2 regions of the Caldimonas aquatica genome follow, and region 2 is predicted to be linked to the other one. Evidence: predicted binding sites of a transcription regulator. Region 2 holds the regulator's gene; the other holds the start of a gene.
What was found. The regulator NrdR, encoded in region 2, represses ribonucleotide reductase genes. The targets are predictions, from matches to a motif close to CACNANATNTNGTG.

Region 1: the regulator NrdR is predicted to act here: its motif matches at 4,097-4,110, upstream of OMP39_RS12265 (ribonucleoside-diphosphate reductase subunit alpha).

Annotation. Positions count from the first base shown of each region.
Region 1 covers NZ_CP110257.1:2,692,203-2,704,213, reverse strand. Annotated here, with positions in the region: gene OMP39_RS12280 (sensor histidine kinase) at 1-1,743, shown strand, start outside; gene OMP39_RS12275 (sigma-54-dependent transcriptional regulator) at 1,740-3,263, shown strand; gene ampD (1,6-anhydro-N-acetylmuramyl-L-alanine amidase AmpD) at 3,260-3,841, shown strand; gene OMP39_RS12265 (ribonucleoside-diphosphate reductase subunit alpha) at 4,342-7,236, shown strand; gene OMP39_RS12260 (ribonucleotide-diphosphate reductase subunit beta) at 7,769-9,004, shown strand; gene OMP39_RS12255 (histone H1-like DNA-binding protein) at 9,220-9,723, shown strand; gene OMP39_RS12250 (DUF167 domain-containing protein) at 9,870-10,181, shown strand; gene OMP39_RS12245 (carbohydrate kinase family protein) at 10,275-11,186, opposite strand; gene OMP39_RS12240 (zinc-ribbon and DUF3426 domain-containing protein) at 11,201-12,011, opposite strand, start outside.
Region 2 covers NZ_CP110257.1:2,277,581-2,289,591, reverse strand. Annotated here, with positions in the region: gene OMP39_RS10390 (pilus assembly protein) at 1-1,323, opposite strand, end outside; gene OMP39_RS10385 (pilus assembly PilX family protein) at 1,342-1,923, opposite strand; gene OMP39_RS10380 (PilW family protein) at 1,920-2,882, opposite strand; gene pilV (type IV pilus modification protein PilV) at 2,975-3,382, opposite strand; gene OMP39_RS10370 (GspH/FimT family pseudopilin) at 3,426-3,923, opposite strand; gene nrdR (transcriptional regulator NrdR) at 4,070-4,528, opposite strand; gene glyA (serine hydroxymethyltransferase) at 4,548-5,795, opposite strand; ZMP/ZTP riboswitch at 5,865-5,967, opposite strand; gene OMP39_RS10355 (lytic transglycosylase domain-containing protein) at 6,035-6,937, opposite strand; gene OMP39_RS10350 (UbiD family decarboxylase) at 7,201-8,766, shown strand; gene OMP39_RS10345 (YdcF family protein) at 9,075-9,884, opposite strand; gene msrA (peptide-methionine (S)-S-oxide reductase MsrA) at 10,095-10,652, shown strand; gene OMP39_RS10335 (hypothetical protein) at 10,680-11,072, shown strand; gene OMP39_RS10330 (TonB-dependent receptor) at 11,251-12,011, shown strand, end outside.

The DNA of each region.
Region 1 (12,011 bases), 410 kb from region 2:
GAGAAGGTGGATTCGCGTTTCCTCTCGCGCCAAGCCAAGCGCCTGATCGCCTCGCCGCAGCCGTCGTTTCAGCGCATCTACAGGGCCTTTCTCGGGGCGCGCGCCGCCGTGGGGCTGCTGCTGGTGGCCACCCAGATCGCGGCCTACCTGTCCGGCACCACCGGCACCCCGCAACACTGGGCGTTCCTCGTGTGCCTGGCCTATGCGGCGCTCACCGTCTGGATGTGGCGATCCCCCAGCTTCGGTGCGCGCGGCGACGCCTCCCCGCTCGGTCCGCACCGCCTGTCGCGCGGCCAGTGGATCTTCAGCATCGGCGTGGACCTTGCCGTGTTCGGCGTGCTGCACGTGGTCGCGCCGCGCGGCAGCGTCAACTTCGTGCCGCTCCTGGTGCTGCCGGTGCTCATGGCCGGCGTCCTGACGACCCGCATGTCGGCCCTGGCGGTGGCTTCGGCGGTCACTTTGCTGCTGCTGGCCGAGGCCTGGCTGCAGGTGATGGGCGGGGCGGACATCGCCGCGATCATGGCTCAGTCCGGCCTCGTGGGCACCGGCTTCTTCGTCATCGCGATCCTTGCGGGCGAACTGGCCGGGCGGCTGGCGCGCCAGGAACTCGCGGCGCGCGGCAGCATCGAGCTGGCACGCCAGCAGGCGCAGCTCAACCGCCTGGTCATCGAGGAGATGCAAGACGGCGTGCTGGTGGTCGACCGGCGCTCCCTGGTGCGCGCAGCCAATCCTGCCGCCCGGCGCCTTCTGGCCGCCGACGGGGTGGTGCGGCCGGCTCCCTTTCGCTTGCAGCAGCACGCGTCGTGGTTGCCGCTGGCCGAGGCGGTGCAGCGGGGGTTCGATGAGGGGCACTGGCCCGCGGCGGGTCGCGAGCTGACGCTCGTCTTCGGCAACGGCATCGCGCGTGACCTGCGCGTGCGCATGCGCTTCACCAAGCGCCGCGACGCGCAGATCGCGGAGGACTTGTGCGTGCTCTTTCTGGAGGACCTGCGCGACGTGCAGGCCCGCATCCGCCAGGAGAAGCTGGCGGCGATGGGCCGCGTTTCGGCGGGCATCGCCCACGAGATCCGCAACCCGCTCGCGGCGATCGCGCAGGCCAATGCCTTGCTCGCGGAGGATGCCACCATTCCCGCTCAGCGCCAGCTCACGCAGATGGTGGCGGACAACGTCGAGCGGCTCAAGCGCATCGTGGACGACGTGATGGAAGTGGCACCCGGCGGCCCGGCGGTGCAGGCGCCGGTCATCGACGTGACTGCCGCGGTCGGTCGCATCTGCAGCGACTGGGCCCGCACCGCCCGGGTGTCGCCCGGTGAGGGCAGCGCATTGCGTACGGAGCTCCCCACCGAGCCGGTGGCCGCGAGATTCGATGCTGAGCATTTGCGCCGGGTGTTGGTCAATCTGCTGGACAACGCCTTGCGCCATTCCTCGCAACAGCCGGGCAGCGTGGAGGTGCGGCTGGAAAAGCAGGACCAGGCGATCGTGCTGTCGGTCGCGAGCGACGGTCCCCCCATCGCACCCGACGTGGAACGGCATTTGTTCGAGCCCTTCTTCTCCACGCGCAGCCGCGGCACGGGACTCGGCTTGTATATTTGCAAGGAGCTGTGCGAGCGCTACGGCGCGAGCATCGACTACCGCCTGCGCAGCGGGCAATACGCCGCGCGCAACGAGTTCATGATCGTCATGAGCGCCGAGCCCCTTGCCCAGTACGACGAGCCGTCCGTCAGTCTGCATCTCGCCCGATGACATCCGCCTCCCACTACAGCCTCCTGGTCGTCGACGACGAGCCGGACTTGCGCACCCTCTACGAGCTCACCTTGTTGCGTGAGGGTTACGACGTGGAGACGGCCGCCTCGGTGGAGGACGCCTGGGCACGCTTGCGCGATCGCACCTACAGCGCGGTCATCTCCGACATGCGGCTGCCCGACGGCAGCGGGCTGGATCTGCTGCGCCGGCTGGAGGAGGCCGGGCGGCGCGAGAAGACCATCGTCATCACGGCCTTCGGTTCGCCCGAAAACGCGGTCGAGGCCCTCAAGGCGGGCGCCTACGACTACCTGACCAAGCCGGTGGACCTCAAGCAATTCCGCTCCGTCATCGCGTCGGCATTGGGCCGTCCGAATGCGGGGGGCGGCGCGTCGGCAGCGCCGGGTTCTGCCGCACCCGGCTCCGCGGTGCGTGGGGCGGGCCGATCGGCGGCGCCGGTGGTCGTTCTCACCGGCAGCAGCGGCGCACTCGATCGCATGGCAGGGCAGTCGGCCGCGATGCGGCAGGTCCGCGGCCTGATCGAAAAGGTGGCGCGCAGCATGGCCCCGGTGCTGGTGAGCGGCGAGTCGGGCACCGGCAAGGAGTTGGTCGCCCGCGCCATCCACGAGGGCAGTGCGCGGCGGGCGCAGCCGTTCATCGCGGTCAACTGCGGGGCCATCCCGGAGCAGTTGCTGGAGGCGGAGTTCTTCGGCTATCGCAAGGGAGCCTTCACCGGTGCCGCAGAAGACCGCGAAGGATTCTTCCAGGCCGCGCGCGGCGGCACGCTGTTCCTCGATGAGATCGGTGACTTGCCGCTGGCCATGCAGTCCAAGCTGCTGCGCGTGATCCAGGAGCGCGCGGTGCGCCCCGTGGGCGCGGTGAGCGAGGCGCCGGTGGACGTGCGCATCATCAGCGCGACGCACAAGGACCTCGGCGCGGAGGTCCAGGCCGGTCGCTTCCGGCAGGACCTCTACTACCGCCTCAACGTCATCCAGATCCGCGTGCCGTCGCTGCGCGAGCGGCTGGAGGACCTGCCGGCCATTTGCGAGCGGGTGCTCGAACGCATCGCGCAGGACGCGGGCGTCTGGCCCCCGCCGCGCCTCGCCCCCGAAGCGCTGGCCCGTCTCGCGCGCTACGCCTTCCCCGGCAACGTGCGCGAACTGGAGAACCTGCTGCATCGCGCGGTGGCCCTGACCGACAGCGAGTGGATCGACGAGAGCGACTTGGGCCTGCCCGATGCGGTGTTTGCCGACTCGCTCGCGCAGGAGCTCGAGACGCCGGTCACGCCGGCCCCGGCCACGCCCCCGGCTCCCGGTGAGCCGCCGCTGCCCAGCGATCTCGCGGCCTACCTCGATGCCGTCGAACGCGACATCCTGATCCGCGCGCTGGAGAAGCACCGCTTCAACCGCACCGCCGCGGGCGCGAGCTTGGGCCTGTCGTTGAGACAGATGCGCTATCGCATGGCGCGCCTGGGCGTGATGGTCGCCGAGCACGGCGTCACCGTGGACCCCGACGAGCCGTGACACTGCACCTGGTCCGTGCCGTGCCGGCGCCACCGGCGCAGGGCTGGACGCCCGACGGGTGGCACCGCGGTGCTCGATGGGTGCGCTCGCCCAATTTCGGCCCGCGGCCGGCCGGTGTCGCCGTCGACCTGGTGATCGTCCATTCGATCAGCCTGCCCCCTGGCGAGTACGGCGGGCCCTACATCGAGCAGCTGTTCACCAACACGCTCGACTGGTCGGCGCACCCGTACTTCGAGCAGATCCGGGGCGCCGAGGTCTCCGCGCATTTCCTCATCCGCCGCGACGGCGAACTCGTGCAGTTCGTCTCCTGCGACGACCGCGCCTGGCATGCAGGCGTCTCCTCCTTCGACGGGCGGCCCGCCTGCAACGACTACTCGGTGGGCATCGAGCTGGAGGGGCTGGAAGACCACCCCTTCGAACCGGCGCAGTACGCCAGGCTCGCAGCCCTGATCGGCGAGTTGCGGGCGCGTTACCCGATCGCGGCGGTGGCCGGACACGAGCACGTGGCGCCCGGCCGCAAGCGCGACCCGGGCAGGGCGTTCGACTGGGCAGGGTTGCGCGCGCGCCTGGGCGTGTGAGCCGCACCCATCGCCGCTGCGCCTTGCGGCGGTGCGACATCGAGGTGCGCCATCGAGGCGCGACGCGGCTTGCAAAGGCAAATGGGCTCGCAATGCCTCTGTGTGGAGGAGGTCGAAGGCAGACCCTCAATGAGCATGCGGGTTGCACGAGCATCGGCGGCTCGGAGCTGTGCGTTCATGCAAAAAATGAGCGGCTCGTCAATCCCTCCTTGCCCCCTCGTAAACACTATTCGTAGCGCTTGAACCTGTCATGGGCCCTAGATATAGTGTCCCGTCATGGTATGCTCCGCCCCTCGCAAAACGCCTGGCGCACCTCCTTCGTGCGTGCGCTTGGCACACATGTCCCGCGAGGGGTCGCCGGCCCCCAATGCGAGCGGCCGGCGTCCTGCGGGGCGCACCCACCCAGGCTTCGAGACGTGCGTGCGCGCCTCAGTCCCTTAGAGGCGCGCTCGTCGCTCTTTTGTTTTCTTGCAGCAGCAACGCAGAGAAAGGGAATGCCCATGCAAACCGTCACCAGCGCCGATCCCCACTTGGTCACGCCGGCCGCCGCGACCCGTCCCGTCGCCTCCGGCTCGGCCTACGCCGGCTACCAGATCATTCGCCGCAACGGCGCGGTGGTCGCGTTCGAGCCCAACAAGATTGCGGTGGCGCTGATGAAGGCTTTCCTGGCCGTGCATGGCACCCAGGGGGCGGCCTCGGCCAGCGTGCGCGAGACGGTCGACGGCTTGACCGAAGCCGTGGTGCGCGCGCTGCTGCGCTCGCGCCCGAGCGGCGGCACCTTCCACATCGAGGACGTGCAGGATCACGTCGAGCTGGCGCTCATGCGCGGCGGCCATCACGAGGTGGCGCGAGCTTACGTGCTGTACCGCGAGCGTCGCGCGCAGGAGCGTGCGCGCCAGCAGCAACAGGAGCCCGCGCCTCAGGAGCCGGTGCTGTACGTCACCGACGGCGGCGAGCGCCTGCCGCTGGACATGGGCAAGTTGCAGGCGCTGGTCGTCTCGGCCTGCGAGGGTCTCGGAGACGAAGTCCGCCCCGAGCCCATCCTGGCCGAGACCAAGCGCAACCTGTATGACGGCGTGGCGATGGACGAGGTCTTCAAGGCCGCGATCCTCGCCGCGCGCACCCTGATCGAGAAGGACCCGGGCTACACCAAGGTCACCGCACGCCTGCTGCTGCACACCATCCGCAAGGAGATCCTCGGCGAGGAGGTGACGCAGGCCGAAATGCACGAGCGCTATGCCGAGTACTTCCCCACCTTCGTCAAGAAGGGCGTGGAAGCCGAGCTGCTGGACGAGCGCCTGCTCCAGTTCGACCTCGACCGCCTGGGCCGGGCGTTGAATGCCGACCGCGACCTGCAGTTCGACTACCTGGGGTTGCAGACCCTGTACGACCGCTACTTCCTGCATGTGGACGGCGCCCGCATCGAGATGCCGCAGGCCTTCTTCATGCGGGTGGCGATGGGCCTGGCACTCAACGAGATCGACCGGGAGGCGCGCGCCATCGAGTTCTACGAGGTGCTCTCCAGCTTCGACTTCATGTCGTCCACGCCGACGCTGTTCAACTCCGGCACCCGCCGCTCGCAGCTGTCCTCGTGCTACCTGACCACCGTGCCGGACGACCTGGACGGCATCTACGAGGCCATCAAGGAGAACGCGCTGCTGTCCAAGTTCGCCGGCGGCCTGGGCAACGACTGGACCCGCGTGCGGGCGCTGGGCAGCCACATCAAAGGCACCAACGGCAAGAGCCAGGGGGTCGTGCCATTCCTGAAGGTCGTCAACGACACCGCAGTGGCCGTCAACCAGGGGGGCAAGCGCAAGGGGGCCGTCTGCGCCTATCTGGAGAGCTGGCACCTGGACGTCGAGGAATTCCTGGAGCTGCGCAAGAACACCGGCGACGACCGCCGCCGCACCCATGACATGAACACGGCCAACTGGATTCCCGACCTGTTCATGAAGCGGGTGATGGAGGACGGCGAGTGGACGCTGTTCTCGCCCTCGACCTGCCCCGACCTGCACGACAAGTTCGGCAAGGACTTCGAGGAGGCCTACACCCGCTACGAGGAGAAGGTCGCGCGCGGCGAGATCAAGCTGTACAAGAAGGTGCGCGCCGTCGATCTGTGGCGCAAGATGCTGACGATGCTGTTCGAGACCGGGCATCCCTGGATCACCTTCAAGGACGCCTGCAACGTGCGCAGCCCGCAGCAGCACGTCGGTGTGGTGCACAGCAGCAATCTGTGCACCGAGATCACGCTCAACACCAGCGACTCCGAGATCGCGGTCTGCAACCTCGGCTCGATCAACCTCGCCCGCCACATCAAGGACGGGGGCATCGACCACGACAAGCTGAAGAAGACCGTGCGCACGGCGATGCGCATGCTCGACAACGTCATCGACATCAACTACTACGCCGTCAAGAAGGCACGTGACTCCAACCTGCGTCACCGACCGGTGGGGCTGGGCATCATGGCCTTCCAGGACTGCCTGTACCAGCTGCGCATCCCCTACGCCAGCCAGGAGGCGGTCGAGTTCGCCGACCGCTCGATGGAGGCGGTGTGCTACTACGCCTACTGGGCGTCCACCGAGCTGGCCGAGGAGCGCGGGCGCTACTCCAGCTACCGCGGCTCGCTGTGGGACCGCGGCATCCTGCCGCTGGACACGCTCAAGCTGCTGGCCGAGCAGCGTGGCGGCTACGTCGAGGTCGACACCTCGGCCACGCTCGACTGGGAGGCCCTGCGCGAGCGCATCCGGCAGTACGGGATGCGCAACTCCAACTGCGTGGCGATCGCGCCGACCGCGACCATCTCCAACATCGTCGGGGTGGATGCCTCCATCGAGCCGTGCTTCGGCAACCTCTCGGTCAAGTCCAACCTCTCCGGGGAGTTCACCGTCGTCAACGAGTACCTGGTGCGCGACCTGAAGAAGCTGGGCCTGTGGGACGACGTGATGGTCATGGACCTCAAGCACTTCGACGGCTCGCTGCGCCGCATCGACCGCGTGCCGGAGGACCTGAAGCAGCTGTACGCCACCGCGTTCGAGATCGAGCCGCGCTGGCTGGTCGAGGCCGCCTCCCGTCGCCAGAAGTGGATCGACCAGGCGCAGTCGCTGAACATCTACATGGCCGGCGCCTCCGGCAAGAAGCTGGACGAGACCTACAAGCTCGCCTGGCTGCGGGGCCTGAAGACGACGTACTACCTGCGCACCATCGGCGCCACGCACGCCGAGAAGTCCACCGTCAAGGCCGGCCAGCTCAATGCGGTGCCCACCGGCGGCGGCGTCTCGGGCATGTCCGCCATCGAGCAGGCCGCGTTGGCTGCGCAGACGCAGATGTCCGCCGAGCCCGCCACCGACATCAAGTTCTGCTCGATCGACAACCCCGACTGCGAGGCGTGCCAGTGACGCGTGCGGTCGCCGGGTTGCGGCGCAGGCTCACGTCGCGAGAGCGACGTGAAGCGCAAGCGGGCCGCAGCCACAACCCCGACTGCGAGGCGTGCCAGTGACACGTGCGGTCGCCGGGTTGCGGCGCAGGCTCACGTCGCGAGAGCGACGTGAAGCGCAAGCGGGCCGCAGCCACAACCCCGACTGCGAGGCGTGCCAGCGACGCGTGCGGTCGCCGGGTTGCGGCGCAGGCTCACGTCGCGAGAGCGACGTGAAGCGCAAGCGGACCGCAGCCACAACCCTGACTGCGAGGCGTGCCAGTGAGGCATGGGTGAGTGAACGCGCGAGCGGCTTCACTCGCTCAACGACTCACCGACTCACTCTCACTCACCGAGGGCCGTGCAATGTGCGGCCCTCGTCCTTCTAACGTTGGAGAGCGTTCGCGAGCATCGATGACGATGCACGACCGCAACAGACGCGTCGTGCAAATGTCAAGAAGTGCTTGGTGTTTGCACACAACACTCTCATAATTCATCTTTACAGGAAGTCCACCATGCTGGTTTGGGAAGAAGAGTCCACTCCCTCGACACCGCATTCGACGAGCACCGCGCCCACCTCTCCACAAGCTGCGCGGGCTATGCCTTCATCGCCTTCTTTCGCGGACCCTGTCGTTGCCCACGCGACTGCGCTGCAAGCGGTCGCCCCCACCTCGGCTGCTGCCACCAAAGCACAAGCGCCGCTCGCCGCCTCCAGCGTGCAGTCGGCCAGCAAGCGCCGGGTCAACGTCGCCGACAAGCGCATCATCAACGGCCAGACGGACGTCAACCAGCTCGTCCCGTTCAAGTACAAGTGGGCCTGGGAGAAGTACCTCGCCACCTGCGCGAACCACTGGATGCCGCAAGAGATCAACATGTCTCGCGACATCGCACTGTGGAAGGACCCGAACGGCCTGACCGAGGACGAGCGCCGCATCATCAAGCGCAACCTCGGCTTCTTCGTGACGGCCGACTCGCTGGCCGCCAACAACATCGTCCTGGGCACCTACCGCCACATCACGGCGCCCGAGTGCCGTCAGTTCCTGCTGCGCCAGGCCTTCGAGGAGGCCATCCACACGCACGCCTACCAGTACATCGTCGAGTCGCTGGGCCTGGACGAGAGCGAGATCTTCAACGCCTACCATGAGATCCCGTCCATCCGCGACAAGGACGAGTTCCTGATCCCGTTCATCGACGCGATCATGGACCCGGACTTCCGCACCGGCACGCCCGAGAACGACCAGAAGCTGCTCAAGTCGCTGATCGTCTTCGCCTGCCTGATGGAGGGCTTGTTCTTCTACGTCGGCTTCACGCAGATCCTCGCGCTCGGCCGGCAGAACAAGATGACCGGTGCGGCCGAGCAGTACCAGTACATCCTGCGCGACGAGTCGATGCACTGCAACTTCGGCATCGACCTCATCAACCAGATCAAGCTGGAGAACCCGCACCTGTGGACGCCGGCGTTCCGCGAGGAGATCAAGGGCTTGTTCCTGAAGGCGGTCGAGCTCGAGTACCGCTACGCGGAAGACACCATGCCGCGCGGCGTGCTGGGGCTCAACGCTTCGATGTTCAAGGGCTATCTGCGCTACATCGCGAATCGGCGCGCCACGCAGATCGGCCTGGAGGAGCTCTTCCCGAACGAGGAGAACCCGTTCCCGTGGATGAGCGAGATGATCGACCTGAAGAAAGAGCGCAACTTCTTCGAGACCCGTGTGATCGAGTATCAGTCCGGCGGCGCCCTGTCCTGGGACTGAGGCGCGCGGGCACGAAACACGCTCTGCGGGTCATGAAGAACGGAAGAACAACAACAATGGCGGGCCTTGCCCGGCGGACGCAGAAGCCGCAGGCAGGGACCGCGACCCCATTCACCGTACCGGGGCGTCTCTCCAAGGCAGCCCGAGGGGCGGTGGATCGCCGTGCTGTATCGAGCGGTGCGGCGCTCTTTGCCACTTGATCAAGGAGAACTGTGATGGCAACTGCGAAGAAGGCTGCGGCCAAGAAGGCCCCGGCGAAGAAGGCGGCGGCGAAGAAGGCCGCTCCGGCCAAGAAGGCTCCGGCCGCCAAGAAGGCCGCCCCGGCGAAGAAGGCCGCGGTGAAGAAGGTCGCCGCCAAGAAGGCGGCACCGGCCAAGAAGGCCGCCGCGAAGAAGGCGGCGCCTGCGAAGAAGGCCGCGGTGAAGAAGGTCGCCGCCAAGAAGGCGGCACCGGCCAAGAAGGCCGTCGCGAAGAAGGCAGCGCCTGCGAAGAAGGCTGCGGCCAAGAAGGCCACCGCCAAGACCGCGGCGAAGAAGCCTGCTGCCAAGAAGGCCACTGCCAAGAAGGCCGCGAAGAAGCCCGCTGCGAAGAAGGCGGCTGCTGCCCCTGCTGCTGCCGCGGCGCCTGCGCCTGCGCCGAAGCCCGCGCCCGCTCCTGCCGCGAAGACCACGCTCAGCCCCCAGGCCGCGTGGCCCTTCCCGACCGGCGCGAAGCCCTGAGCGCCTTTCGCGATGTCTCACGAACCCGGCTGCGGCCGGGTTTTTTCATCGCGTCGATCTCTGTGAACACCTGTCGGCGCCAGCCGCCTTGGTCTGCGATGAGCCGCCCGTCCCCCGTCCCGCCGACGTGCCCCTACGCGCGCTGCGTGGAGCGTGGCGTCGAACTGCGTGTGGCGGCGGCGCCCAATGCCAAGCGCACCGAAGTGGCCGGTCTGCACGCCGACGCACTGCGCGTCCGGGTGCATGCGCCTGCCGTGGAGGGACGCGCCAATGAGGAGCTGCTGCGATGGCTTGCCAGGCAGCTCGACGTGCCGATGTCCGCCTTGACCCTCGTGCGGGGCGCACAGGCGAGGCGCAAGACGGTGCGCTGCGCCGTCGCGGCGCAAGAGCGCGACGCCGTGTGGGGGCGGGTGTGCGCCTTGTGGCCTCCGGAGGGCGGGGGCGAGGCGGCCTCATGACGCTGGCCTAGGGTCGCCCCGAACCGGGCCGCCACCCCCAGGGCCGGTGGCGTGAGGCCCGTGGCACGATGCCGCAGGGGCGGCGCTCCTTCCTCACTGCAGCTCGAGGGCCCGGCGATCGAGGCGGTGGTTCTGCGGGCCGGCGCAGGCGATCTTGATGGCGCCGACGCGGTTGCCGAGCTGGGCGCAGCGCTCGAGCGACCATCCTCGCTCCAGGCCGTACAGCAGGGCCGCGCGGAAAGCGTCGCCGCAGCCGGTGGGATCGACCACCGCCGTAGCCGCCACTGCGGGCACGTGCTGCTTCTCGCCGCCTTGCCACACCTCGCAGCCGTGCGCACCCAGCGTGACGACCACGCCGCGCAGATGCGGCATGCGGGAGAGGGCGGCAAGGTCCGCGCCGGTGCGCTCGCACAGCATCTTGGCCTCGTAGTCGTTCACGGCGATCCACGTGGCCTGCGCAATGAAGCGGCGCAGCTCGGCACCGTCGAACATCGGCAGCCCCTGGCCCGGGTCGAAGATGAACGGAATGTCCGCATGGGCGAGTTGCTCGGCATGTCGCAGCATGGCCTCGCGTCCGTCAGGCGCGATGATGGCCAGGCGCAGTCCCCGGTCGGTGGGGACGTCGATCTCGTGCGCACGCTGCATCGCCCCGGGGTGGAAGGCAGTGATTTGGTTGTTGTCGGCGTCGGTGACGATGATCGCCTGGGCGGTGTAGCTGTCGTCGATGACGCGCACGCAATCGGTGGGCACCCCCCACTCCTGCATGCGGCGCAGGTAGCTCTCGCCATCGGCTCCGAGCGCGGCCATCACGACCGGCTCGCCACCGAGCTGGTGCAGGCTGTAGGCGATGTTGCCTGCACAGCCGCCGAACTCGCGGCGCAACGTGGGCACCAGGAACGAGACGTTGAGGATGTGGATCTGCTCCGGCAGGATCTGGTCGCGGAACCGGCCGTGGAAGTTCGTGATCGTGTCGAATGCGAGCGATCCGCAGATGAGGGCGGGCATGCGTCGTCCTTGCGTCAGGGATAGAAGGCTTCCACCGTGTAGCCTGCGATGCGATGGCCGGGCGTGGTGAATTCGAGCGTGAGGGTCGCGTCCTGACGGGCCCCCAGCGTCGGCGACGCCCGGAACGTGGCCGGATCGAGGCTGCGCCGCGCGACCAGGCGCCCCTCGGTGTCGGTGAGGTTGAGGTCGATCCAGGGCATGGCGAGCGTCTCCTGGCCGCGGTTGCGCACGAGCACGGTGAGGCGATAGCCGTCGATCGCGGCGAGCCGGGTGAGACTGCTGCTGTCCACCACCACGTCGTCGATGCGTCGGGGCGCCGAGATCTCGCAGCCCAGCCAGTCGCACGCCTGGGCGAGCGAGGGCGCGAGGGCCGGCTGCCGCACGGCCAGCGTGTCGCGGAAGTGGAAGACGGCCTGCGCGGCGAGCGATAGCGTCAGCGCGAACGCGGCCAAGCCGAGCAGGAAGCGCACCGCAGGGTGGTGCCAGCGCTGTGCGCGCTCCGCGCGGCGCAGGAACTCGGGCGTCGCGTCCGAGAGCGTGCGCACCTTGCTGCGCCGCAGGCTGCGGCGCGAGCGCCCCGGGGCCTCCTCGGCGTGCAAGGGTTCTTCCGGCCCACCGGCCGAGGCGGCGTCGTGCTCGCCCCGCGGCGGGTGCACGCTCAGTTCGCTGTCGAAGCGGGCGTCGGCGAAGTCTTCGGCCCCGCGCTCGCGGTCGCGTTCGGGCCGGTAGGTGCTTTGGTCGAGGAAGCGCGAGTCGAGCACCTCGTAGGCGGTGGCCGCGTCTGCGTCCTCGGTGGACAGGGCGGGGGCGGCAAGCCCGCTGCCT
Region 2 (12,011 bases):
CACCGTGGCGTGCCACAGGTCGTCGATTCGCTCCGCGTCCTCGCGATCCGTCGGATCGGGCCAGACCTTGCTCCCGGCCGTGAGCGCCGGCAAGTCGGCGGCGGGATCGAGCGTGCCCCGCAGTCCGATGGAAATTCCGAACGTGACCATGTGTTGCCAGTTGGCGGGATTCCCACTGGTGGTGGGCACGATGTTGGACAGGTCGGGTCTCAGATCGGTCTTCCAGTAGTGCATCGCCACGTCGGCCAACGTGTTGGAATGGTTGTCCTTGTAAGGGGTGCTGGGGGTGTAGTTCACTCCACCCGCCGTGCCATCGGCATTCCCGACGGGGGTGTAGCCGGTCGTGGAGTTCCAGTACCCGTCGGTGGTGAGGATGGCGAAGTTCTGCCGACATGCGACCTGGTTCGACGCGGGTTCCGGTCCCCAAGGCCCATCCTTGCCGGTGTCAGAGAAGTACTGGCCCGCTCGCTGGAGCGCCGGGATCAGGGGCGTGCTGCCGCTCGCCCGCGCCTTGTAAAGAGCGTCATACCACTTTTGCTTGTTGTCGCCCCGGAAGAGACCGCCGTCGCTTTGCACGGGGATGTCGAAGCGGCCGCGGTTCCAGATGGAGGTGTATCCCACCCGGTAGTTCTCGCCGAGGTCGGCAAAGGCGCTGCCGGCAGCAGCCTTGGCCACTTTGATACGGGTGCGGTGATAGGAATACCAGGTGGCGAAATTCTTCAGTTCGTCCGCAACGCTACGCTTCGTCTTGGAGTCGACCTCGGTGGTTTCGGTGCAATTGCGGCTCCACGTCGCCTTTGCGGCGTTGAACTCGCAACGCTCGATCCGGATGACCGAGTTGTCCTTGTAGATCCGGAACCTGTAGTAATCGGAGCGAGTCGCGCTCGAGATGGGCGGCACCGAGTCCGTCTTGCCGGCGTAGTACACCCTGTCGCTCTCGGACAGGTCGATGCTGTCCCTCAGTTCATCGTCGTCGGAATAGGCGTCGGTGTAGGTGGTGCCCCCGGTCTTGTAGCTGCCGTCGGCGTTGCGCCAAGCCGTGTAGGTGACGCGGGGGTTGTAGTAGATGGTGTTGATGGAATGGTTGTGCCGCCGCCATTCGGGGGGGTTGGAAAGCGAGGGCATCTCGTCATCCGCCATCGATCCGGAGTCGTCGAGGATGAAGAGAACGTTGGGAGGCACGAGGGTCCCGGACTGAAGGGGGATCGGTGGAATGTCGATCGCAGCCAGGACCGTGGACGACAGGCCGAAATGAAGGGCCAGCAAGGCGGCGCACGCTCGAAGCCAGCTCTTCTGCGCTTTCGTATGGAGGTGGTTCTTCATGATGCTCTCCCGGCGCAATCAAGGGGCTGTGAACATCGATTGCAAGGTGACCTCGGCGCGGTCCGCTCCGGCTTCGCTCTTCGCCGTGACCCGGTACAGCTTGCAGGTCGTCGCCGTGTAGGCGTTTCCGGGGTTGCAGGGGAAGCCGATGCCCATGTACTCGACGAGATACCGCGGGGTCCCGGCGAGGCTGCCTAGCGAGCCCGACACGCTTGCCCAGTTGTCCTTCGGTTGCTGGTCCCAGGGGGCTACGCACATCGGGTCTGGCATCCCGCACAGGCCTGTGCCCGCCGCACAAGGCTGGAGGTCACACTGATCCGGGTTCGGGTCGTCGTCCGGGTACTTGTGCGTCGGGAACCCGACGTTCGGAGTGGCTGCCTGGGCTTGAGCGAGCGCGGCGGCCTCGCCTGCCCGTAGCGCGGCCTCCGCAGCTTGGAACGCCAGGTTGCGGTCGTACTGGTTGGCAGCCATCTTCTCCTGCAAGATCACCCCACGAAGGCTCGCCACGCCGAGCAGCGTGACGACGATCAGCAGCACCAAGGCCACGATCAGCGTGGCGCCCCGAAGGGAGCGGGGATGAGAGACGATGCGAGGCTTCATGACAGGCGGTTGCGTAGGCCGATGACGTGTATGGACTGCCGGCGCAAGGCTTGTCCGTCTGTTCCGACTCGCTCGCTTCCCTGGAAGGTCAAGGTCAGACGCACTGAAACGACCGAATTCCAGTCGATGACACCGGCGGGGGGCACGTAGTCGGTTGCCAGGGTGGTGCCGCTGCTGCTGAGGAAGGCCACCTCCATGTCCTCGACACCCTCGACGATCTCTTCGACTTGGACGGTCGCAGCCGAATCGAGCCGCGCCCGAAAGAGCGAGCGGCCCGTACGTCCGTCGGCGCGTGTGAAGTTTCCGATGTACCAAGCCTCGGCGGCGAGCTTCATGAGCTGCCCGCCTTGGAACTCGTACTGCGTGCCGACCGCCGAGCACACGACGGGCAGGCCCAGTCCCTTGGTGCAATTGCCGGGCGACCGCGCGTTGCCGGTGTTGTGCACGATCGTGACGTTGCTGGAGTTGCTGTTGGTCGCCTGGAAGATCGCGGCCTGCTTGTAGTCGCACACGAGCAGGACATCGCCGTCTTTCACGCCGTGCGCGATGCTGCCGACCTTGAACTCGGCCGAGGTGGGGTTGTGCGACACGACCGGGACCGCACTGTTGCTGTCGCCATACAGGATCACGATGGCCTCCGTGCCGGGCACCCGCTCTGCATGGCCCGTTCCGAAGCCCTTGACCGGAAACTCATCGGACCCACCATAGCCGCGCAGCCCCTCTCCCCATTGCGCCCACCAAGTGGTCGCAGTGTTGTTGAGCACGTTGGCCGTGGGCAGATTGCGGCCACACGGCGAACCACCGGCTTCGCGGATGCTGCGCGCCATCAGTTCGAAGGCGGTGCGAGCGTTCTCCTGGACGCGGGCGAGTTGTTCGGTGGTGCGGAATGCCTCCCGGTTGGACAGGAAGACGGCGATGACGCCGCCCAGGATCAGCAGGCCCAGTACGATCGCGACCATCAGCTCGACCAGCGTCAGGCCTCGCAGGGATCGGTGTGACCGATGCTGCCCGGCGCGGCGGGACCCGCGGAATGGAGAGGGCGTGAGGGGGTTCATAGGCGGGTGGTCGTCTCGATCATCTGGAACCGTTCGTCGCCCTCGAGGTTGCGGTCTTCCCAATAGACACGCACGGTGCAAGACGCGGAGTCGCAGGTGATCTCTCCGCAGGTGGAGACGCGGTCGCCGAGTTCGGCTTTCAAGGCCTGGATCCACGCTTCCTGGTCGTTCGAGATCAGGGTCGAGCCATCGTTGAGCGCCGTGCAGGTCTTGCTCAGGTCGTATGCGCCTGCCTTGGCTTGTTCGGCATTGACGCGCATCGCGTCGAGCATGAAGTAGCTCAGCATCACGGCCTGGCTGCGGTCGAAGGCCGCTTGGTTGTTCTTGAGCGCGCGTGCCTGCAGCCCCGCGATACCGAGAATCCCGATGGACAGCACGAGGACGGCGACGAGGACTTCGACCAAGCCCGCACCTCGCTGGGCCCGGCCGGCTCTTGAATGGGGGGATCTATTGCTTGCCCACATAGACCGATGCCACGTTGACGTAGATGAAGCGGCTCAGGCTCGTCCCTTCCAAGGTCACCTGCCGTCTGCCCGCGGGGGTGCTGTCGGTGAGCACGGCACCCGTGCCCGGGTCATAAGCAATGCCGTCCGCGCGGAAGTCGACACAGTGGGCCGCCACCTGCACGCCGGGGGCGAGGTCTCCCCGTCGAAGCTCGGCGCCGCCCTTGATCGAGACCGTCCAGCGATTCTCGGCCGGCCGGACGCAGTATTGGACGGCTGCGTTGCGCCGGATGGCCTCGGCACGCGCCGTCTGCAGCGCGCCCACCATCTCGTTGACTTGGGCCGTGAGCCGGTTGCCGCGGATCGTCTCGACGAAGCTCGGAGCGGCCACAGCGGCAACGACCGCCAGCACGGCGAGGACGACCATGAGCTCCACGAGCGTGAGGCCGCGCATGCCGCGTGCAGGTGGTGACGGAGATCGACGACGGGTGAGCCAGCTCATGGGGATCGACTGGTGCTGCTGGTTGGGGACGGCCGGCAAGCGGCATCGAAGCCGCGAGCGGACAGTACCAAGTCGGTTGAAAGCGGTGCCGGGCCAGTCGATGAGTGGGCCGATCGGCGTGATGGGCGGTCAGTCGCGCGAGATGCTCAACGTCGTTTGCGTGACGTTTCTCTCACCGCTTCCATGAACTCGCTCACGTCGTCGAAGCTGCGGTAGACGGAGGCGAAGCGGATGTAGGCGACCTTGTCGAGGCGCTTGAGTTCGCGCATGACGAGCTCGCCGACGAAGGTGCTGGTGACTTCGCGCTCGCCGCTGTGGAGCAGCGAGTTCTCGATGCGGGCGACGGCGAGGTCGACGGCCTCCGCGCTGACCGGGCGCTTGCGCAGGGCCAGGTTCATCGAGGCGCGCAGCTTGGCGCGGTCGTAGTCGGTGCGCCGGCCGTCCTTCTTGACGATGGACGGGAACTCGATGTCGGCGCGTTCGTAGGTGGTGAAGCGCTTGTCGCAGGCGACGCAGCGTCGCCTGCGGCGGATGACGTCGCCCTCGTCCGATTCCCGGGTCTCGACGACCTGGGTCTCTTCGTTGCCGCAGAAGGGGCAGCGCATGACGGGCGAGGGCGGGCGGTCAGCCGTAGACCGGGAAGCGCCGGGTCAGCTCGTGGACCTGGGCGCGCACGCGGGCGATCGTGGCCTCGTCGCGCGGGTGGTCGAGCACGTCGGCGATGAGGTGCGCGGTCTGCACGGCCTCGGCCTCCTTGAAGCCGCGGGTGGTCATGGCCGGTGAGCCGAGCCGGATGCCGCTCGTGACCATGGGCTTTTCCGGGTCGTTGGGGATCGCGTTCTTGTTGCAGGTGATGTGCGCCTGGCCCAGCACCGCCTCGGCCTCCTTGCCGGTGATGCCCTTGGCGCGCAGGTCCACGAGCATCACGTGGCTCTCGGTGCGGCCACTGACGATGCGCAAGCCGCGGCTGACCAGCGTTTCGGCCAGCGCCTGGGCGTTCTTCACGACCTGCTGCTGGTAGGCCTTGAACTCGGGGGTCAGCGCCTCCTTGAAGGCGACGGCCTTGGCGGCGATGACATGCATCAGCGGGCCGCCCTGGATGCCGGGGAAGATCGCGCTGTTGATCTGCTTGGCGACATGGTCCTTCATGAGGATGATGCCGCCGCGCGGGCCGCGCAGGCTCTTGTGCGTGGTGGAGGTCACGACGTCGGCGAACGGCACCGGGTTGGGGTAGACGCCGCCGGCGATCAGCCCCGCGTAGTGGGCCATGTCCACCATGAAGTACGCGCCCACGGCCTTGGCGACGCGGGCGAAGCGTTCGAAATCGATGCGCAGGCTGTAGGCCGACGCACCGGCGATGATGAGCTTGGGCTTGTGCTCGTGCGCCAGCCGCTCCATCGCGTCGTAGTCGATCTCTTCCTTGTCGTTGAGACCGTAGCTCACGACCTTGAACCACTTGCCCGACATGTTGAGCGGCATGCCGTGGGTGAGGTGGCCGCCTTCGGCCAGGCTCATGCCCATGATGGTGTCGCCGGGCTGCAGCAGCGCGAAGAACACGCCTTGGTTGGCCTGGGAGCCCGAGTTGGGCTGCACGTTGGCGTGCTCCGCACCGAACAGGGCCTTCAGACGGTCGATCGCCAGTTGTTCGACGATGTCCACGTACTCGCAGCCGCCGTAGTAGCGTTTGCCGGGGTAGCCCTCGGCGTACTTGTTGGTCAGCTGCGAGCCCTGCGCCGCCATCACGGCCGGGGAGGCGTAGTTCTCGGACGCGATCAGCTCGATGTGCTCTTCCTGGCGCTGGTTTTCCTGCTGGATGGCGGCCCAGAGTTCGGGATCGACGTTGGCGATGGTGGAAACGGTGCGGTCAAACATGTCCGGCAGTCCTCTTCGGTGCTAGATGTCCCTCAACTCGGCGGCGCCGCAGCGGGCGCGCGAGATCGAAAGGGCTGCCCAGGCGAACGGCGGAGCGGGCCCGGACCGAACCGGGGCCGACCGCACTTCCCGGTGGTGCACCACCTCGGGCTCGCCGGCTGCGCGGCCGGGGCCTTATCGCCAGTTGTGCGGCAACGGTTAGTGTAGCGGATGCGCCTGGGGGCCCGGCCGGCAGCCGGTCATTGGGCCCAGGCGACGCGCTCGACGTTCTTCGTCGGGCCGGCGTCGACGGCGGGGACCGCGGAGGCGGCGGCTTCGGGAGCGGCCGGTTGAGCGGCTTGCAGCAGTTGGGGCGCGAAGATCGGCACCTTCTGCCCGGCAGCCACCCGCTTGAGGTAGGTCTGCTCGGACAGGACCTTGCCGACGTACCCGCCGTCGGTGTCCAGATTGGCCGCACCGACGTAGTAGCGCAGGCCGCCTTCGAGGCTGCCGGCGCGGGCGATGCACTCTTTGAGCACCTGCACGCCGACGCGAAGGTTGGCGATCGGATCGAAGGCCGCATGCACGCCGCCGAAGGGCTCGTACTTGTCGTCGTGCACCCGCGTCATCACCTGCATCAGCCCCTGCGCCCCCACGGAGCTCTGAGCGAACGGGTTGAATCCGGACTCGATCGCCATGATGGCGAGGATGAGGGTCGGATCCACGCCCGCCCGCTGCCCCACGTTCCAGGCCTCCTGCACGAGGCGCGCGACGGGCTCCGGGGCGACGCGGTAGCGTCGGGCCAGCCACGTGGCGACGGCCGCCTGCTGCTTCGACAGCTCGCGGGGGTCGGCCGCCGTGGCCCGCTGGATCGCGGCCGGCTCGGCCAGCAGCGTGAGCAGTCCGTCGGAGGATTGCTCCAGCCGGGCCTCGTGACGGGCCTGCAGCCAGCCGAGGGTACGTGTTTCGAGTTCGTGGCGCAGCTCGGGTTGGGCGAGCCCGAAGGCCCCTGCGGCGATGACGGCCAGACCGATCATCGCCAGGCCGTTGTGGCTGATTTCCAGCAGACCCTGGCCGACGTCTTTGACGAACACCGTGACCGAGGCGACGGTCGCATTGCGCACGCTCTCGAGCGAGCGGCACAAGGATTCGAACGCTGTCATGTCACTCCTTTCCTGCCGCGCTCCGCGAGGCCCGCCGAGGCGGGGGCGGGGGACGGGGCGACGGCGATAATGCGCCGCGCGCCACGCCGGCACTGCAACAAGCGGTGCCCGAGCGAAACTGCGCGCGACAGATGAGCTGCGGTGGCAGCGTCGCACCGAACAGGCGGTGCGGGTAATCCCCTAACTGCGGGACGGGCGGATTCTAGGGACCGGTCAAATAACGGGTCAAGAATAAGGTTTTTGTGCTTTATGCTGGAATCGATATGAAGTACGCGGATCTGCGTGCGTTTCTTCACGGACTGGAGCGAGACGGGGATTTGTGCCGCGTGCGTCAGCCGGTCTCGCCCCATCTGGAGATGACGGCGTTGGCCGACAGGGTGCTCAAGGCCGACGGCCCGGCGCTGCTGTTCGAGCAGCCGGCGGGGCACCGGATGCCGGTGTTGGCGAATCTGTTCGGCTCCACCCGGCGGGTGGCGCGCGCGATGGGGGCGGCGGGCGTGGGTGAACTGCGCGACATCGGCCGCCTGCTCGCCACGCTGAAGGAGCCGCAGCCGCCGCGCGGGCTGAAGGACGCGGGGCAACTGGTGCAGATGGCCAAGGCCCTGTGGGACATGAAGCCTGCGGTGGTACGCACGGCACCATGCCAGGAAGTGGTGTGGGAGGGCAGCGAGGTCGACCTCGGCCGACTGCCCATCCAGCACTGTTGGCCGGGCGATGCCGCGCCTCTCATCACCTGGGGGCTGGTCGTCACACGGGGGCCGCAAGGCGTGCCCCAGGCGCGGCGCCGTCAGAACCTGGGCATCTACCGGCAGCAGGTCATCGGGCCGCAGCAGGTCATCATGCGGTGGTTGGCTCACCGAGGCGGGGCGCTCGACTTCCGCGAGTTCGCACTCGCGCGGCCGGGGCAGCCGTTCCCGATTGCCGTGGCCTTGGGGGCCGATCCAGCCACCACGCTCGGCGCGGTGACGCCGGTGCCGGACACGCTTTCGGAGTACCAGTTCGCCGGTCTGCTGCGCGGCAGCCGCACCGAGGTGGTGGACAGCGCGGTGGGCGAGGGCGAATGGAAGCTGCAGGTGCCGGCCACGGCCGAGATCGTGCTCGAGGGCCACATCCCGCCGGCCCCGGCGGGGTACGAAGGCGTCTCGCCGGCCGGGGTGCCGCTGAAGGAGAGGGGCGGCTACCTGCATGCGCTGGAGGGCCCGTATGGCGATCACACCGGGTACTACAACGAGCGGGAGTGGTTTCCGGTGTTCGAGATCTCGCGCATCACGACGCGGCGCGCCCCCATCTATCACAGCACTTACACCGGCAAACCGCCGGACGAGCCGGCAGTGCTCGGGGTGGCGCTCAACGAGGTGTTCGTGCCGATCCTGCAGAAGCAGTTCCCCGAGATCGTCGACTTCTATCTGCCGCCCGAAGGGTGCAGCTACCGCATGGCGATCGTGAGCATGCGCAAGTCGTACCCGGGCCACGCGAAGCGGTTGATGTTCGGCGTGTGGAGCTTCCTGCGGCAGTTCATGTACACCAAGTTCATCGTCGTCACCGACGATGACGTGGACATCCGCAACTGGCAGGACGTGATCTGGGCCATCACGACGCGCATGGACCCCGTGCGTGACACGACGCTGGTCGATCACACGCCCATCGACTATCTTGACTTCGCATCGCCTGTTTCCGGCCTGGGCGGGAAGATGGGCCTGGACGCGACCCACAAGTGGCCGGGCGAGACGGAGCGCGAGTGGGGGCGTGTGATCGAGATGGACCCCGATGTGCGCCAGCGCATGGACGCGCTGTACGAGCAGATCCTGGGCGGGACCAGCGGCCAATGAGCGCCGCCTGCGTCATTGGAAAGCGCGATTGACCGTACCGGAAGACTGGCAGTATCGTTACTGCGCCTGTATGTGAATTGCGGGCATCATCGAGGCGCAGTCGCTGCGCACGAAGGGGCCCCGGAACGAGTCTTCCAGAGCCTCGCCAGGTGGTCTGGGCCACCGCCCCCCTCCGCGCCTTCGAGCCGGAGGGGTTTCTATTGGGCCGTCTGTCTCGACGAACGGCAAAGCGGGGCCGGCCCTGACCCTGGGGCCGGCCTTGGCCCTATTCGTGCGCCCCCGGGGCGTGCGCCCCACCCCCCAGGGGGTCAGGCACCGACCAGCCAGGCCAGCAGCTCGCGCAGCACGACGCGGTTCTCGTACAGCCCTTCGCTGCTCGGCAGCCACTCCAGCGCCGGCGCGGTGCGGCGGACGTGGAAGCCCATGGGGGCGCCCACCACCTGCATGTCGTTGCCGAGGACTTCACGGAAGGAGCGCAGTGCCCTCGGCATGTGCCACGCGTGCGTGACGATGATCACCTTGCGCACCCCGGCGCTGCGCAGGAGGGCGGCGGTGCGGGCGGCGTTCTCATGCGTGTCGCGCGACAAGTCCTCCACCCAGCGCAGGCGCAGGCCGAACTCCTCCTGGGCGAGCCGCTCGGCGATGCGTGCCTCGGGGGTCTCGCCGTCCAGCTGGGACCATCCCAACCCCCCGCTGAACCCCAGCGGTGCACCCGTGGCACGCGCCAGCCACACCCCGTAGCGCAGCCGCTGGTGCGAGGCGGGGGTGAGGTCGGAGACCCCGTACTCGGGGGCGCGCGGCTTCATGCCGCCGCCGAGCACGATGATCGCCAACTCGGTGCGGCCGCGAGGCTGCGCCTTCACTTCCTTGCGCAACGCCTCGATGTCGGCCTGCGTCCATGCGGGCGGCGTGCGCAGCACGAATTGCTGCAAGACGCGGGCGAAGCCGCTCGTCGAGGTGAGCCACAAGCCGAGGCAGGCGGCGAGGACGAGCGTGAACCCCAGCACCCGGCGGGGCAGGATGAGTCGCGCGCCGACGAGCACGAGCAGGATCAGCGAAGCGGGCGGCAAGACCAGGGCAGTCAGCAGGGGCTTGTAGGCGGAAAGGAACTCAGGCATGGGCGGATGTCAGCTCTTCCGACGAAAAGCCCGCAGCTTACGCGACGAGCACGCCGCCGGCGCGCCCTGAGTGGAGCGGGGCGCAGCCGCGCGGACCTCGACCTCGACTGCTATGCTGGAATCGAGTCCCTGGACGGTGCCTCCCTGGACGGTGCCTTCGAGTCCTCGGACGGTGCCTCGAACCCGAGCGCTTCTGGCTGGAGCACGACGATGACCCCGACCGACGGCGCGCAGCGCGAAACCATCTACCTCGCAGGCGGTTGTTTCTGGTGCCTGGAGGCGGTCTACGACAGGGTCGAAGGCGTGCTGGACGTCGAGTCGGGGTACGCGAACGGCCACGTCGAGCGACCCACCTACGAGGAAGTGTGCAGGGGCGACACCGGTCATGCGGAGGTGGTCAAGGTGGTGTTCGACCCCGCCCGCATCGCGCTGCGCGAGCTGCTGGAGATCTTCTTCGTGATCCACGACCCGACCACGCTGAACCGTCAGGGCAACGACGTGGGGCCGCAGTACCGCTCCGGCATCTACTGGGTGGACCCGCGCCAGGCCGACGTGGCGCGCGAAGTGATCGCGTCGCTCGCGACGAGCGGCGCGGTGGCCGGCCGGGTGGTGACGGAAGTGGAGCCGCTGCGGCAGTACTGGCCGGCCGAGGACTATCACCAGAACTATTTCGCCAAGCACCCCCACCAGGGCTATTGCTCCTACGTGGTGGCCCCGAAGGTCGAGAAGTTCATGAAGACCTTTTCGAGCAAGTTACGCAAGGGGTGAGTCCGGGCCCCTAGAATCGCCGCCCGTATGGCAGGACGGGCAGGGCGCGGGATCATCGGCAGACGGCGTGCGGCGGCCCCGGCATGGGGCTGGTGGCTGGCCCTTGCGCTCGTGGCTGCGCAATGGCTGGGGGTGCTGCATCGCGCGGCACATGTGCCTGCTGCGGGCGCGGAGCACGCCGCGGCCTCGGCTCCCGTGCGCGAGGTCTCGCGCTGGGCTTCCTGGTTTGGCGACCATGCCGACGAGCGTGCCTGCCTGGTGTTCGACCACGCCACGTGCGCCGACGCCGCGCATGTCGCGGTGGCCCTCGTGGTCGAGTCGCCGGCCCCTTCCGTGCCGCGGGCCCGGCCGTGCCCCTGCCGCCGAGGCGCGCCCGCACGCGCTTTCGACGCACGAGCGCCGCCGGCCTTCCTGAGCTGATCGTTCCTGTTGCGCCCTGCGTCCGGGCCGCCGCGAGCGGCACGGTCGAGGGGTGCCCGTCTTTCATGCGGACCGCACCGGCCCGGCCGGCCGATCGACCGCGACCGGCCCGGCCCGCGCCGCGCCTCGGCCGTCGGCTGCGCGGCGCACGGTCCTTCCGATGCTCAGGATCTTGCTCATGAACGCTTTCCACTCCGAGGGCCGGCCCCGCGTGCGCGGCCCCGTCGCTTCTTTCCACCTGTGGTCCTTCCCCCCTTCCAGCGGGGCAGCACGGGGGCTCGCGCGCTCGCCCGTCGGGTGGGCGTGCGCCTTGGCCTGTGCGGTCTCGCCGGTCGCGGCTCAGGCCGAGCAGGCGCTGCCCACGGTCGTCGTCACCGGCAACCCCCTGGGCCAAGCAGAGCCCGCTGCCCCGGTGGTCGCTCTCGAGGGCGACGCGTTGGCGCGCCGTCGGGGCGCGACGCTCGGCGAGACGCTCGACGGCCTGCCGGGCGTGTCGTCCAGCTACTTCGGGCCGAACGCGAGCCGGCCGGTGATCCGCGGGCTGGATGGCGACCGGCTCCGGGTCTTGCAGAACTCGGGCGCGTCGGTGGACGCGTCCAGCCTCAGCTTCGATCACGCCGTGCCCCTGGACCCGTTGGTGGTGGACCGGGTGGAGGTGCTGCGAGGGCCGGCTGCGCTGATGTATGGCGGCAGTGCCGTGGGCGGGGTGGTGAACGCGCTGGACAACCGCATCCCGCGAGCGCCTGTGAGCGGTGTGACGGGCTCGGCGGAGCTGAGAGCGGGCGGGGGCGCCTCGGAGCGGGGCGGTTCGGCCCTGGTCGAAGCGGGCGATGGGCGGATCGCGGTCCATGCCGACGCGTTCTCGCGCGAGACGGAGGACTTGCGGGTGCCGCGCTTCGTGCCCCGCACGCCGGACGGTGCGGCGGGCGCGGCGACGCG